One region of the Mycobacterium sp. IDUB_24 genome, then DNA from elsewhere that is predicted to be linked to it. Evidence: riboswitches for the same ligand, from Rfam matches in the RefSeq annotation. Region 1 holds a riboswitch; the other holds the start of a gene.

Region 1 (7,498 bases):
TCGAGGTCGACGTCGCCGTTCTCGCGGCAGGCCACCACCACGACGCGCATGCCGGCCAGTGCGGCCGAGGCGGCGTTGGTGCCGTGCGCGCTCGACGGGATCAGGCAGAGGTCGCGTTCGGTCTCGCCACGCGAGTCGTGATAGGCCTTGATCGCCAGCAGGCCGGCGTACTCCCCCTGGGAACCGGCGTTGGGCTGCAATGAGATCTGGTCGTAGCCGGTGATCCCGGTCAGCCAGTCCTGCAGGTCGGCGATCAGCTTGCGCAGGCCCGGATTGTCCGATGCCGGCGCGAACGGGTGCTGACGGCCGAACTCCGGCCAGGTGATCGGCTCCATCTCGGCGGCCGCATTCAGCTTCATCGTGCAGGAGCCCAGCGGAATCATGCTGCGGTCCAAGGCAATATCCTTGTCCGCCAGCATCCGGAGGTAGCGCATCATCTCGGTCTCGGTGCGATAGGAGTTGAATGCCGGATGCGTCAGGAACTCCGAGGTACGCGTAACAATGCCGGTGGCCACCGGCTCGGCCGGCGACACCCCGAATGCCTCCAGGACCGCGGCCACATGGGCTTCGGTGGTGACCTCGTCGCAGGACACCGACACGTGGTCGGCGTCGACACGCCACAGGTTGATTCCCTTGATCTTGGCGGCCGCGATCACAGCGTCGGCGCGTCCGGGGACCCGGGCCAGCACGGTGTCGAAGTACTCGTCGTGCACCACCGCGTCACCGAGTGCACCCGCGATCGCGGCGGCGTGGCCGTGCACGCGGCGGGCGATCGCGGTCAGCCCCTCGGCGCCGTGGTAGCTGGCGTACGTCGCCGCCATCACGGCCAACAGCACCTGCGCAGTACAGATGTTGCTGGTCGCCTTGTCCCGGCGGATGTGCTGCTCGCGGGTCTGCAGCGCCAGGCGGTAGGCCGGCGACCCGTCCGCGTCGACGGAGACACCGACCAACCGGCCCGGCAGCTGCCGGGCATGCTTGGCGTGCACTGCCAGATAGCCGGCGTGCGGACCGCCGAATCCCATTGGTACACCGAACCGTTGGCTGGTCCCGAAGGCGACGTCGGCGCCGACGTTGCCCGGCGGCTTGATCAACGTCAGCGCCAGCAGGTCGGCACCCACCGCAACCAGTGCGCCACGCTCATGAGAATCGGCGATCAGGCGCGTCCAATCCACGACGCGGCCACTCGCACCGGGCAGCTGCACGATGACGCCGAAGAACTCGCCCTCGGGAAGGCCCTGGCTGAGGTCCGTGGTGACGATCTCGATGCCGAGCGGCTGTGCGCGGGTCGCCAGCACGGCCGCGGTCTGCGCGTACACATCGGTGTCGACCAGCAGTCGGTTCGTCTTGGATTTGGTCGCGCGGTGCATCAGGGTCATCGCCTCGGCCGCGGCGGTGCCTTCGTCCAGCATCGAGGCGTTCGCCACCTCAAGTCCGGTCAGGTCGGACACCATGGTCTGGAAGTTGAGCAACACCTCGAGCCTGCCCTGGCTGATCTCGGGCTGATATGGGGTGTAGGCGGTGTACCAGGCGGGGTTCTCAAGAATGTTGCGCCGCAACACGGCGGGCGTGAAGGTGTCGAAGTAGCCCTGGCCGATCATCGAGACCGCGGTCGTGTTGGAATCGGCCAACGCACGCAGCTCGGCAAGTGACTGCTCTTCGGTGGCAGGCGCCGGCAGACCCTCCAGGCCCGGGGCGACCCCGTCGGAGGCCAGCGCGTCGAGAATGCCTGCCGGCAGCGCCTTCGCGGCGAGCTCGTCGAGGGATGCCACGCCGATCACTTCGAGCATGGTGGCAACGGCGGAGGCGTCGGGACCGATGTGACGATCGGCGAAACGCGATTGATGCTGGTCGGACACGACACTCTCCTGAGGCGCAGACGTGTTGAGACGTCGTAGGCGTCCCTCTCCCTCTGTCGTCGACCCGGTCCGGGCGCCTGAGAGATTCAGCCCCGGTACAGGACCTTTCCCCATGGGCGGGTGCCCACAGGGGCACCACTTTCCAGAGGCATCGGGGCCTGGCGCGGTCCTGGGTGCCTGAGAGGTTGACGGAGAGGTATTGCTCCTTCGGCGTCCGTGGCTGGCTGTCACGAAACTCTCCCGCGCGAGGGCGATGCGTCGGCAATTCTACCGGCCGCGCACCGGTATTCGCGAACGGACGCACAGGTACCCCGGAACCGTCGGCCCCGGGGTACTAGGTGTCTGCTTGCGGCGGGAACTCAGCCGATTTTGCGATCGCGGCTTTTGCGCCGCGACGCCAGCTCGTCCTCGGGTGACGCGATGGACTCGCCACCGTCGGCGCGCTCGCCCGGGAAGTCGGCGATGGTGCCGGTCAACTCACGCATGGCGCCGGACACCGCGATCCCGAACACGCCCTGACCGCCCTGCAGCAGATCCACGACCTCTTCGGCCGAGGTGCATTCGTAGACCGTGGTGCCATCGGAGAACAGGGTGATGTTGGCCAGATCCTGCACGCCGCGCTGGCGCAGGTGGTCGACGGCAACCCGGATGTTGTGCAACGAGATTCCGGTGTCCAGCAACCGCTTGACGATCTTGAGGACCAGGACGTCCTTGAACGAGTAGAGACGTTGGCTGCCCGAACCGGCCGCACCCCGGATGGATGGGACCACCAGGGAGGTGCGCGCCCAATAATCGAGCTGCCGGTAGGTGATGCCGGCGATCTGGCAGGCACTCGGACCGCGGTAACCGACGAGCTCGTCAGGCACCGAATCATCGGGGAACAGACCACCCTGCACGGGTTCGCCAGCCGGCCTGACAGGCGGCTCCGCGCCGCTCCCGGTAGCCAGATCCAGCTCTTCCTGCCGTGGCGTGTCACCCACTGTGAATCCTCTCGCCGATCGAACTCGCCCGCACCGTAGTGCCATGTCCCGCACCGTAGCCATCTCTTCTGCGGCGGTTTGCTGCGCGCTCGAATGTGTCGAGCATACGCTTCCCGCCGAGCCCTGATTGCTGGCTGCGATGAAAGTATGGCGCCCGATTTCCCGCCCGATTGACTCCCGCGCCGCGTGTCGACACCGATATGCCCAGTTGAGACGTATCCGTGACCTGCAAGGCGCGGGCGACGGTCATGTCGCCTTGAAGTCGTCCGGCGAAACGCTGTCCAGGAACTCCTTGAACTTCTCGACCTCGTCCTCAGGCACACCGCCGGTGCCGCCATCTTGATCGTTCTCGTCGGGAATCAGCAGGCCGGCCTCGGCGAGCACCGCTTCCTCGACATAGATCGGCACGCCGACACGCAGAGCGATCGCCACCGAGTCCGAAGGCCGGGCCGACACCGTGATGTCGCGGTCGAAGATCAGGTCGGCGTAGAACGTGCCTTCCTGAAGATCGACGATCCGCACCTCTTTGAGCGAATGCCCCAGGGCAGCAATGACATCTCGGATCAGGTCGTGAGTGAGCGGCCGGGTGGGCTCGACGCCCTGCTGTTCCAGGGCGATCGCGGCGGCCTCCGACTGCCCGATCCAGATCGGTAGGTACCGGTCACCGTTGGATTCCCGCAACAGCAACACGGGCTGGTTCTGCGGCTGCTCAACCCGAATGCCGACCACACGAACCTCAGCCATCTGCGCCTGCCCTCCGCACCGCCGTGCCGTTTCGTCGAATCTTCGTCCTTCGCCAGTTCGCTTCAGGGGTCCCGACTTAGACGAGCTGGCCGTCAAAACGAGTCTAGTCCTCAGCGATCCAGAACGTCGCGTACGGCGGACTTGATCAGTGACGTGTGGAGGGTGATCGCCAGTGCGGCCACTTCACGGGCCAGATCGTCGGCCCGATCGCGGGCACCGGCCTTGCCCGCCTTGCCCACCGGGCCGGCAATCTGGGCAATCAGGTCGGACTGCCGGTCTGCGGCGGACCGAAATGCCCGCAGATGCCTTGGCTCGACGCCATAGTCGCCCAGGGCTCGCGCACACTGGGCGATCACCACGGAATGTTCGTCGAAAAATCCGGCGGTCCCGGCCGTGATGATGCCGTTGCGGACCAACGCCCCGAGCATCTCCTCGTCGATGCCCGACCGGGCCAGCAGATCTTCACGCGACAGCCGGACCTGCGTCGGCGCCACCCCAGATATCCCGGCGGTGCCGTTCACCCCGTCGCCTCCGCGGTCTCCACCGTCGGACACCCCGACCAGGCGGGGCACCGTGTAGGCCGATTCGGCCTGCGGCAACTCACCGTCCGGCAGGGCGTCCAGCTGAGCCTTGATCACTTTCAACGGCAGGTACTGGTCGCGCTGGGCGGTGAGGATGAACCGCAACCGTGCGCAGTCGTACGCCGTGAACCGCCGGTACCCCGACGCGGTGCGCTGCGGTGCGACCAGTCCCTCGGCCTCGAGGAACCGGATCTTGGAGATGCTGACATCCGGAAAGTCGCCCCGCAGCAGGTCCAGCACTGCGCCGATCGACATCCCGGCCAGCGCAGGTCTGTCGGGGGCAGTCATCGGCTAGCTGGTCGGGCCGCTGTCGTCGTCAGATCGAGGGCCGGTGAGGAACACCAGGCGGAACTTCCCGATCTGCACCTCGTCGCCGTTGGCGAGCACCGCCGAATCGACCGGCTCGCGGTTGACGTACGTGCCGTTGAGGCTGCCGACATCGACAACCTGGAACTCGCCGCTCTCCAACCGGAACTCGGCGTGTCGACGGCTCACCGTCACGTCATCGAGAAAGATGTCGCTGTCCGGGTGACGTCCCGCCGACGTGGTCGGCTGATCGAGCAGGAAACGCGATCCGGCGTTCGGTCCACGCTTGACGACGAGCAATGCCGAACCCGCGGGCAGGCCCTCGACGCCGGAAACGGCGCCTTCGGTGCCAGCCGTTGCGGGCGCATCCAGTTCGTTCAAAAAGTCCGCGCGAAAAACCGATGTGGTTTCCACCGTCACGTCTTCCGACTGGTCGGCCCCCAAATTGCTGTCCTTTTCCGTCACCCGCTGCTCCTCACTGGCTGCTGTGGCGTTGGCCGGCGCGGCCCCAGCCCATCGTCGGTCTCACGTCGACCGTACCGCGCCTCAGGCATCATTGTGTCCACCACCGCCGGATCCGATGGGGAAGATATCTGCGCGCCGGGTACAGCCGAACCGGTCTCGGCGACCGGCCTTCGAAACCCTAACAATCTCTCACTCGGTCACAGCCGCGCGGTAGCCGTCCGCGTCGAGCAAACCAGCCAGAGCGCCCTCGAGCGCGCCGTCCTCGAGCCGCAGATCGACCAGCCAACCTTCGCCGTACGGGTCGGAGTTGACCAGCTGAGGGCTGCCGTCCAGATCACCGTTGACCGCAACGACTTTCGCCGCGACGGGAGCGTAGAGATCCGACACCGACTTGGTGGACTCGACCTCGCCGAACGCGTCGCCGGACGCCAGCTCGGCGCCGACGTCAGGCAGCTGGACGAACACCACATCGCCGAGGGCGGACTGCGCATAGTCGGTGATGCCGACGCGCACCGTGTTGTCACCGGTGCGCAACACCCACTCGTGCTCCGAGGTGTAGTACAGGTCGGCAGGAATCTCGCTCACGGCGCTCCTAAACAATTCGGGGAGTTGGTTGCTGTGCTCATTTGATGCTCACTTGACGGGCTGAGCGTATTGGCGCGGTTTCGGTTGTCGCAAGGCGGTGACGTCGACGCGCTCGGCTTGTTGTATCACCATCGTGCCGCCGACACGCTTGACACTGTCCATTGCCCCGCCGGGAATGTTCATCGCCGCCGCCAGTGTCGGCGGGTCCCCTATGGCCAGAACCGAATACGGTGGCCGCAGGGTCGCCTCGTCCACGGTCAGCGCCCCGGGGGCGCCCATGATCCAGGTGTCGATGCCGACCCGCACCGCGGACTGCTGGTCTCCGCTGCGGATCTCGATGGCCTCGGCGCCCGCCGCGCGCAGCTCGTTGATCACATCGAGCATGGTCTCGGCGGGTACCCCGGGCGCATTGTCTTCTATGGTGAGCGTCACTCCCGGACCCGTGGCGGCCACCGTCCCGATCTGGATGGACAGGGCCTCCAGCCGGGCCTGGGCATTCTCGATCGCGGCCTGATCGCTGCTGCCCGAGGCCTGCAGCTGCTGCAGCGTCCGCTGCAAGTCGGCCACCTCGGTATTGAGCGAGCCCTCGCGTTGCTGCAGAGAGTCCAGGAGCACCAGCAGATCCGCCGGACGCGCGGTCTCCAGCGAATCCCCCGACTCGTTCTGGCGAACCTGCGTGACGATCGCCATGCCGAGCAGGATGCACAACAACACCCCCAGGGCGCCGAACATCAACTGCGAACGGCCACGGCGCACGATCCGCAGATTCCGGAACCGGCGCGGCGAGACATCGGCCGGCATCTCATGGCGGCCGTGATGCTCGGGCTCGGTGTGGGCATCGGGCTCGGTGTCGGGCTGATCCGGCTCAGCCGGATCGTCCTTCTCTTCCTGCTCTTCCGGGGGCGGAGGCTCCGGTCCGGTCATGTCAGGCACCGAACAACCTCCGCCGCAGTGCGGCCGCGTTGCCGAATATCCGGATGCCGAGGACGACGATGATCGCCGTCGACAGCTGGGTACCGACCCCCAGCTGGTCACCGACGTACACGATCAACGCCGCCACCAACACGTTGAACACGAACGAGACCACGAACACCTTGGCGTCGAAGATGCGCTCCAGGTAGGCACGCAACCCACCGAACACCGCATCCAACGCCGCCACCACGGCGATCGGCAGGTACGGCTCGACGAAGTCGGGAACGCTGGGGTGGAACACCAACCCCAGCACGATCCCGACCACCAGTGCGACGATCCCGATCATCTAACGGTCCATCCTGTGCACGTCAGGCCTATCCAATCTGTTTGGCGAAGTTGACATCTCGCACCGACACCGCGGGCACGGTCAGGCCGTCACCGGCACTCACATTCACCCCTACCCCGTAGGAAGTCTCCAACAGCCGCAACCGTTGCAAACCCGGAGTGCGGTCGAAGGTGTCGGCCATCCCCTTCGGTGGTCCGATGGCCACAATGGCATACGGACTGGTGATCGGCTGATTGTCGACCAGAATTCCACCACCGGCCTGTCTGATCGTGACGCCGGCGCCGACCCGCACGCCACCTACCGAGACCGCCTCCGCGCCACTCGCCCACAGTGAATTCACCACCAACTGGAGGTCCCGGTCGAGAATGATCTGCTGACCGCCGGCAACTCGCTGTTTGGACACGTCACTCAGGTCCTTGGACAGGCCGGGGTCGGTGACCGTCACGGTCAGCCCGGGACCGATCATCGGGATGGCGGCGGCTTCGACGTTGGCGGTGTCCAGGCTGCCGAGCAAATGCTGGCCGTTCTCATCCATACCGAGCCGGCTACGCCGCTCGGCGTCCACCTGATCGACCAGTGCATCGCGTTGGGAGCTGGCCTCGTCGGCACCGATCTGAGCCGCGCGTACCCTCCCGGCCAGGGTGTGTTGGGCTTCGCGGGCCGCCGGCGCCGCCGTCTGGGCCTGGCCGGCAGCCACCGCGAACACCGTCGCGATCGCCCCCG
Region 2 (7,498 bases), on a different contig from region 1:
GCATTCCGATCCTCTACCCGTGGGCAAACCGGTTGGGCGCCAACCAATACCGGGTCGAGGACGCGGTGGTGGATGTGACCCCCGGGGCGAACGGGGTGCGTGGCGACGCGCACGGGGCGCCGATCCACGGTGTGCTCGCCGCCAACCCGGACTGGCAGGTGAGCACACGGTCCGAGAACACGGTCGTGGCATCGCTGGACTGGGATACCGACCGACGGCTGATCGCGACGTTCCCGTTCCCCCACCGCCTCACGATGGCCGTGACGCTCGCCGACCGGACCCTCACTGTGTCCACCACCGTGACGCCAACCGCCCAGCAACACGTCCCGCTGTGCTATGGCTACCACCCCTACGTGACGATTCCCGGTGTGCCGCGCGAGGATTGGCATTTGCAGACCCCATCGATGCGACATCTGCTCGTGGATGACCGGGGCCTTCCCACCGAAGCATCCGAGCGGTGGCCGGCCGGGATGAGACGTCTGGGCAGCACCGAGCTGGATGACGGATTCGACGACGTCGACGAAGGTGCGGTGTTCACCCTGACCGGCGGGGCGCAGCGGGTGGAGGTCAATTTCGACCGGGGCTATCGCGCTGCGCAACTCTTCGCGCCGCTCAGCGACAGCGTGGTGGGCATCGAGCCGATGGCCGCACCGACCGACGCGCTACGCCGCGGAAATTACAAAATGGCCGCCCCCGGAAGTCCGGAGACGGCCACCTTTTCGATCAGGATCGGCTGAAGCCAACCTCGCTACTGCGAATGTCGCCGCCGAGCGGCTCTACGGCCTATGTCGCCGACGAGCGGCTCTACGGCCTATGTCGCCGCCGAGCGGCTCCGGGCTGCCACAGGACCACAGCTTTGGACGCCACCGACACCTCATGGCGCTGGTTGGCACTGAGTTGTTCGACCTGTTGGGTCAACTCGGACAGCCGGGTCCGCAGTGCATCAACCTGATTGGTCAGTTCGATGATGCGCTTGATACCGGCCAGGTTGACGCCCTCGTCCTGCGACAGCCGCTGCACCTCGCGGAGCAGGTCGACGTCGCGCTCGGAGTATCGGCGCCCGCCACCGGAACTGCGCTGCGGGCTGACCAGCCCGAGCCGGTCGTATGTACGCAGAGTCTGCGCGTGCATACCGGCCAGCTCGGCGGCCACCGAGATCAAGAACGTGTGAGCTTCCTCTTTCCGCTGGCTCATATGTTGCCTGCCCATCCGGCCCGCGGATCGAAACCACTGGCCCGTTCGGCTTTCGCATACGTCTCCAGCGCCTCTGCCGCTTCACCTTCCAGGTTCGGCGGCACTGCGACCTTCACCGTGACCAGCAGGTCACCGTGGCCGCCGGAGCGCTTGGGTACCCCGCGCCCGCGCACCCGCAGGATCCGGCCGTCGGAGGTGCCCTTGGGCACCCGAACACCGACCTTGCCGTCCAGGGTGGGTACGGAAAGCGTTGTCCCCAGAGCCAATTCATGGAAGCTGACCGGAACACTGACGGTCAGGTCGTCGCCGTCACGTCCGAACACCTTGTCGGGCCGCACGTGCACGGTGACATAGAGGTCACCCGAGGGTGCACCTCGTAGCCCGGCCTCACCCTGGCCGGCCAGCCGGATGCGCTGACCGTCCTCGACACCCGGAGGGATCCGCACGTTGATCGTGCGGGTCCGGGTGGTGACGCCGGTGCCCTGACATTCGGCACACGGGTGCTCGATGATCGAACCGCTGCCCCGGCATTCGGTGCAGGGCTCGGAGAACCCGAACGCCCCCTGGTTGCGGTTGACCACCCCAGAGCCGTTGCAGTTCGGGCACACCTTGGGGCTGGTTCCCGGTCGCGCACCACTGCCGTGGCAGTTGGTACACGGTGCCGGGCTGGTCAGCCGCAGCGGCATGGCCACGCCCTTGGTGGCTTCCAAGAAGGACAGCTCGGTTTCGGTTTCCAGGTCGTTACCCCGGCGGGGCCGGCTCGGGCGTGGTTGCCCACCGCGCCCGAACAGCCCGCCGAAGAGGTCACCGATGTTGGCGCCGCCACTCTGCCCGGCAGCGTCGAACAGGTCTCCCAGGTTGAATTCGGCCCCATCGGAACCGAATCCACCACTGAAGTTCCCGCCGGTGTTGAACCTACGGCCACCGCCGGCGAACAACCGACGGGTCTCGTCATACTCCTTGCGCTTCGCGGGGTCCGACAGAACACTGTTCGCCTCGGAAACCGCCTTGAACCGCTCGGCCGCTCCCGCATCGGGATTACGGTCGGGATGCAGCTCGGAGGCCAGTTTCCGGTAGGCCTTCTTGATCTCGTCGGCGCTGGCGTCAGAGGAGACGCCGAGTTCCTTATAGAAGTCCTTCTCGACCCACTCGCGTTGGGCCATGCGTCACCTCCTTACCTCTTCTCTCTAGTCGGAATATCTAATTGTCTGATTCTGCGGCCTGATCGCCGGCGGCGTCAGCGTTATCCGCTGTCCCCGACGGGGAATCAGCCCCGGCTTCGTCCTCGGGCACCGTGTCGACCACACCGACGAGGGCGTGTCTGACCACCTGGTCACCGATCCGGTAGCCCCGGCGCATCACGGTCCCCACGACGGGGTGGGTGCCCTCGCCCTCGTGCTGCACGGCTTCGTGCAGTGACGGGTCGAACTCGTCGCCCTCGGCGCCGAACCCGGAAAGACCCTGCCCCTCAAGGGCACCGACGAGCTTGTCGGCAACCGACTTGAGCGGCCCGGATTCCAGGTCACCGTGGCTACGGGCCCGGTCCAAATCGTCGAGCACACCCAGTAACTGGGTGATGACGGTGGTCTTGGCCCGGTCTGCGGTGACCTGCTGATCGCGCAGTGACCGCTTGCGGTAGTTGTCGTATTCGGCCTTCACGCGTTGCAGCGTGGCCTTGAGCTCGGCAACCTCGTCGCTGTCGTTCGCCGGCGCACCGGCATCGGAGGCGGCGGGCGCCGACCCACCAGGGGCCGGCGCCTGCTCACGAACCTCACCGGTGTCGGGATCGATGCGCCGTTTGTCGGTGATGGTCACCGGCTCGTGCGAATCGTTCTCGGTCACTTGGTCTCCTGATCATCGTCGACAACCTCGGCGTCCACCACGTTGTCGTCCGCGGCACTCGAGGAGCCTCCACCGTCAGCACCCGAGGCCTGCTCGGCCTGGGTGGCCTCGTAGATCGCCTGACCCAGCCCCTGCGACTCGACGCCGAGCTTCTCCATGGCGTCCTTGATCGCGGAGATGTCGGAGCCTTCCAGCGCCGACTTCGCCTCGGCGATCGCGCCGTCGACCTTGGTCAGCGTCTCCTCGGGAACCTTGGAGCCACCCTCGGCCTCACGCTGTTCCTTGACGAACTTCTCCGTCTGGTAAACCAGCGACTCGGCCTGGTTGCGGACGTCGGCCTCTTCGCGACGCTTCTTGTCCTCGTCGGCGTGCGCCTCGGCATCCTTGATCATCCGGTCGATCTCTTCCTTGGACAGGCCGGAGCCTTCCTGGATCTTGATCGTGTTTTCCTTGCCGGTGCCCTTGTCCTTGGCCGTGACGTGCACGATGCCGTTGGCGTCGATGTCGAAGGTGACCTCGATCTGCGGCACGCCGCGGGGGGCCGGCGGGATACCGGTCAGCTCGAAGGAGCCGAGCAGCTTGTTGTGCGCAGCGATTTCACGCTCACCCTGGAAGACCTGGATTTGCACCGACGGCTGGTTGTCGTCAGCGGTGGTGAAGGTCTCCGACCGCTTGGTCGGGATGGTGGTGTTGCGCTCGATCAGCTTGGTCATCACGCCACCCTTGGTTTCGATACCGAGGGACAGCGGGGTGACGTCAAGCAGCAGAACGTCTTTCACCTCGCCCTTGAGCACGCCGGCCTGCAGCGCAGCGCCCACTGCGACGACCTCGTCGGGGTTGACGCCCTTGTTGGGCTCCTTGCCGCCGGTCATTTCCTTGACCAGGTCGGTGACGGCGGGCATACGAGTCGAGCCACCCACCAGCACCACGTGGTCGATCTCGCCGACCGAGATGCCGGCGTCCTTGATCACGGACTGGAACGGCTGACGGGTGCGGTCCAGCAGATCCTGCGTGATCTTCTGGAACTCGGCGCGGGTCAGCTGCTCGTCGAGGAACAGCGGGTTCTTGTCGGCGTCGACGGTGATGTAGGGCAGGTTGATCGAGGTGCTCTGCGAGGAGCTGAGTTCGATCTTGGCCTTCTCGGCGGCTTCACGCAGCCGCTGCATGGCCATCTTGTCCTTGGTCAGGTCGATGCCACTGGTGGCCTTGAACTTGTCGACCAGCCATTCGACGATCCGGTCGTCCCAGTCGTCTCCACCGAGGTGGTTGTCGCCGGAGGTGGCACGGACCTCGACGACACCGTCGCCGATCTCCAGCAGCGAGACGTCGAACGTGCCGCCACCGAGGTCGAAGACCAGGATGGTCTGTTCCTTGCTGCCCTTGTCCAGGCCGTAGGCCAGGGCGGCCGCAGTCGGCTCGTTGACGATGCGCAGCACGTTCATGCCGGCGATCTGTCCGGCTTCCTTCGTGGCCTGACGCTGAGCGTCGTTGAAGTACGCCGGCACGGTGATGACCGCGTCGGTGATGTCCTCACCGAGGTAGGCCTCGGCATCGCGCTTGAGCTTCATCAGCACACGCGCGCTGATCTCCTGCGCTGTGTAGTTCTTGCCGTCGATCTCGACGGTCCAATCGGTGCCCATATGGCGCTTGACCGAACGGATGGTCCTGTCGACGTTGGTGACTGCCTGGTTCTTGGCGGGCTGGCCGACCAGCACCTCACCGTTACGCGCGAACGCGACGACGGACGGGGTGGTCCGGGAGCCCTCAGAGTTTGCGACGACGACGGGGTCGCCGCCTTCCAGGACCGCCACGCATGAGTTGGTGGTCCCGAGGTCGATACCGACCGCACGAGCCATGGTGTTGCCTCCTGATAGAGATATAGGGTCTGAGCGGACTGCGCTCAAGCTTGCTCCGGGCGAGCATAGATTGTCAACCCAGACTTGAGTCACCCTCACTCAACTTGCTGTCGAAGACGTCAACGGCGTTTTCGGCGGATTTGTTCCCGGGTGGCGCTCAGCATTCGACGACGTTGACGGCGACGTTGACCGCCAGCCCACCCATGGACGTCTCCTTGTACTTGGCACTCATGTCCATTCCGGTGGCGCGCATCGTCTCGATCACCTGATCCAGGCTCACCCGGTGGGTGCCGTCGCCCCGCAGTGCCATGCGGGCCGCGTTGATCGCCTTACCCGCCGAGATGGCATTGCGTTCGATGCACGGGATCTGCACCAGGCCGCCGATCGGATCACAGGTCAGGCCGAGGCTGTGTTCCATGGCGATCTCGGCGGCGTTCTCGACCTGTTGCGGTGTGCCGCCCAGGATTTCGGCCAGACCTCCGGCAGCCATGGATGCCGCGGAGCCGACCTCACCTTGACACCCGACCTCAGCCCCCGAAATCGAGGCTCGCTCCTTGTACAGCGAACCGATGGCACCGGCGGTGAGAAGGAAGCGCACGGTCGCGTCGTCCGGATCCGCGAATCCTGCCGGGGTGTAGCGCAACGCATAGTGCAGGACCGCCGGAATGATCCCGGCCGCACCGTTGGTGGGCGCAGTCACGATCCGGCCGCCCGATGCGTTCTCCTCATTGACCGCGAGCGCGACCAGGTTCACCCAGTCCTCGGCGAAGGCCGGATCACGCTGCGGGTCTTCGGCATTGAGCCGGACGTACCAGTCCTTGGCGCGACGGCGGACCATCAGGTTGCCCGGCAGGTAGCCGTCCCTGGACATCCCGTTGGCCTGACACGAGTCCATGACCTCACGGATGCGCAGGAGACGGTCCCGCACCTCGGCTTCGCTTCGGGCCATGCATTCGTGGCGCATCATCGCCTGGCTCACCGACAGTCCGTCGCGCTCGGTCAGGGCGAGCAACTCGGCGGCGGTGTGGAAGGACCCGTCGGCGTCGCGTTCCGTCTCGCAGCGGTCCGCCTCGGATTCGGCGACCTCGGATTCGGAGACGACGAAACCGCCGCCGACCGAGAAGTAGGTCTCGCGGTGGACCGTGTCACCACCGGACGAGAGCGCCGTCAATGTCATCGCGTTCGGGTGCTGGGCGAGCCGGCGGCCCGGGTGCAGGTGCATGTCGGGTTCGGTCAGCGCGATGGCGGTCCGGCCCGCCAACAGGATCGTGCCCTGGCTGCGAATGGTCGCAAGGCGCCGTTCCATCTCGTCGGTCTCGATCGTCTCGGGCCGGTAACCCTCCAGACCCAGCAGAATCGCCTGCATCGTGCCGTGCCCGGCACCCGTCGCCGCCAGCGAGCCGAACAGGTCCACCGTGACCTCGGCGACCTGCTCGACCACATCGCGACCGACGAGTTCGTCGACGAACAAACCGGCTGCCCGCATCGGGCCGACCGTGTGTGAGCTCGACGGACCGATCCCGATCGAGAACAGATCGAACACACTGACCGCCATGAGATGACTCCAATTTCGGGCATCGCGGCTACGCGATGCATCGTGTGGTGACACCTCCCCGCTCTGTCCTGAAACCTGAGAGCTTCGGCGCATGGCGCCGTTTCCCCTTCGGTAAGCGCGGCGGATACGCACGCTGTTCTCCAGAGTTGCCTCGGCACTGCGGTATTGGGCCTGAGAGATTCCCGGAGAGGACTTGCACCTACGGCACCTCCGGACTCGGAGGTTCTCCCACAATGCGTCATCGACGTTTTGAATTGTGTAACGGATGCTACTCCCGGCCATGAGCGGCGCCTGTCGATCTGACTGGGTGCATTTTCCTGCGATCTGGATCCTTTGGAATACCTGCGCCCGGCGCGCGGTTACACCGTCCGTCCAACAAAACTAAACTGATCGTACAGTTCAGTTAGACACCGGAACAGGTGGTCAAAAACATGAGCGTTTGGTTCATCACCGGAGCATCCCGCGGATTCGGACTGCAGATCGCCCTCGACGCATTGGAGCGCGGTCATCAAGTAGTAGCGACCGCACGCGACGCGGCTGCCGTCACCGCAGCCCTCGGAGAGAACGACAGCGTGCTCGCAGTGGCCCTGGATGTCACCAACGAGGAGCAGGCGCAACAGGCGGCAAAGGCCGCCGTGGATCGTTTCGGCCGCATCGACGTCCTGATCAACAACGCGGGGCGCGGGCTGCTGGGCGCTGTCGAGGAGGCCACCGACGCCGAGGTACGGGCCGTCTACGAAACCAACGTGTTCGGGCTACTGACCGTCACCCGCGCGGTCATGCCGGTGCTGCGGGCACAACGGTCGGGCACCATCGTCAACATCTCCTCGGTCGGCGGATTCGTCGGCTCGCCGGGCTGGGGTGTGTATGCGTCCACCAAGTTCGCAGTCGAGGCCATCTCTGAGGCCCTCAACGCCGAACTGAAGCCGCTCGGCGTGCACGCCATGGTGGTCGAGCCCGGCTACTTCCGGACCGACTTCCTCGACTCTTCGAGCCTGCAGACCCAGCGCCACGTCATCGACGACTACGCCGACGGTCCCGCCGGACAGAT

What was found. Region 1 has a riboswitch for glycine ahead of gcvP (aminomethyl-transferring glycine dehydrogenase). Riboswitches for the same ligand answer to the same signal wherever they lie in the genome.
Region 2: it holds a riboswitch for glycine, as region 1 does, so the genes downstream of both, ACZYZF_RS07175 (L-serine ammonia-lyase) here and gcvP (aminomethyl-transferring glycine dehydrogenase) in region 1, are expected to answer to the same signal.

Annotation. Positions count from the first base shown of each region.
Region 1 is NZ_JBVAXO010000008.1:91,731-99,228, reverse strand. It holds gene gcvP (aminomethyl-transferring glycine dehydrogenase) at 1-1,856, opposite strand, end outside; glycine riboswitch at 2,011-2,109, opposite strand; gene ACZYZF_RS25340 (MerR family transcriptional regulator) at 2,216-2,836, opposite strand; gene ACZYZF_RS25335 (bifunctional nuclease family protein) at 3,083-3,580, opposite strand; gene ftsR (transcriptional regulator FtsR) at 3,691-4,449, opposite strand; gene garA (glycogen accumulation regulator GarA) at 4,453-4,932, opposite strand; gene gcvH (glycine cleavage system protein GcvH) at 5,122-5,517, opposite strand; gene ACZYZF_RS25315 (DUF881 domain-containing protein) at 5,566-6,318, opposite strand; gene ACZYZF_RS25310 (small basic family protein) at 6,443-6,775, opposite strand; gene ACZYZF_RS25305 (DUF881 domain-containing protein) at 6,804-7,498, opposite strand, start outside.
Region 2 is NZ_JBVAXO010000001.1:1,488,600-1,496,097, reverse strand. It holds gene ACZYZF_RS07200 (aldose 1-epimerase) at 1-737, shown strand, start outside; gene ACZYZF_RS07195 (heat shock protein transcriptional repressor HspR) at 805-1,194, opposite strand; gene dnaJ (molecular chaperone DnaJ) at 1,191-2,357, opposite strand; gene grpE (nucleotide exchange factor GrpE) at 2,395-3,036, opposite strand; gene dnaK (molecular chaperone DnaK) at 3,033-4,892, opposite strand; gene ACZYZF_RS07175 (L-serine ammonia-lyase) at 5,050-6,447, opposite strand; glycine riboswitch at 6,501-6,601, opposite strand; gene ACZYZF_RS07170 (oxidoreductase) at 6,879-7,498, shown strand, end outside.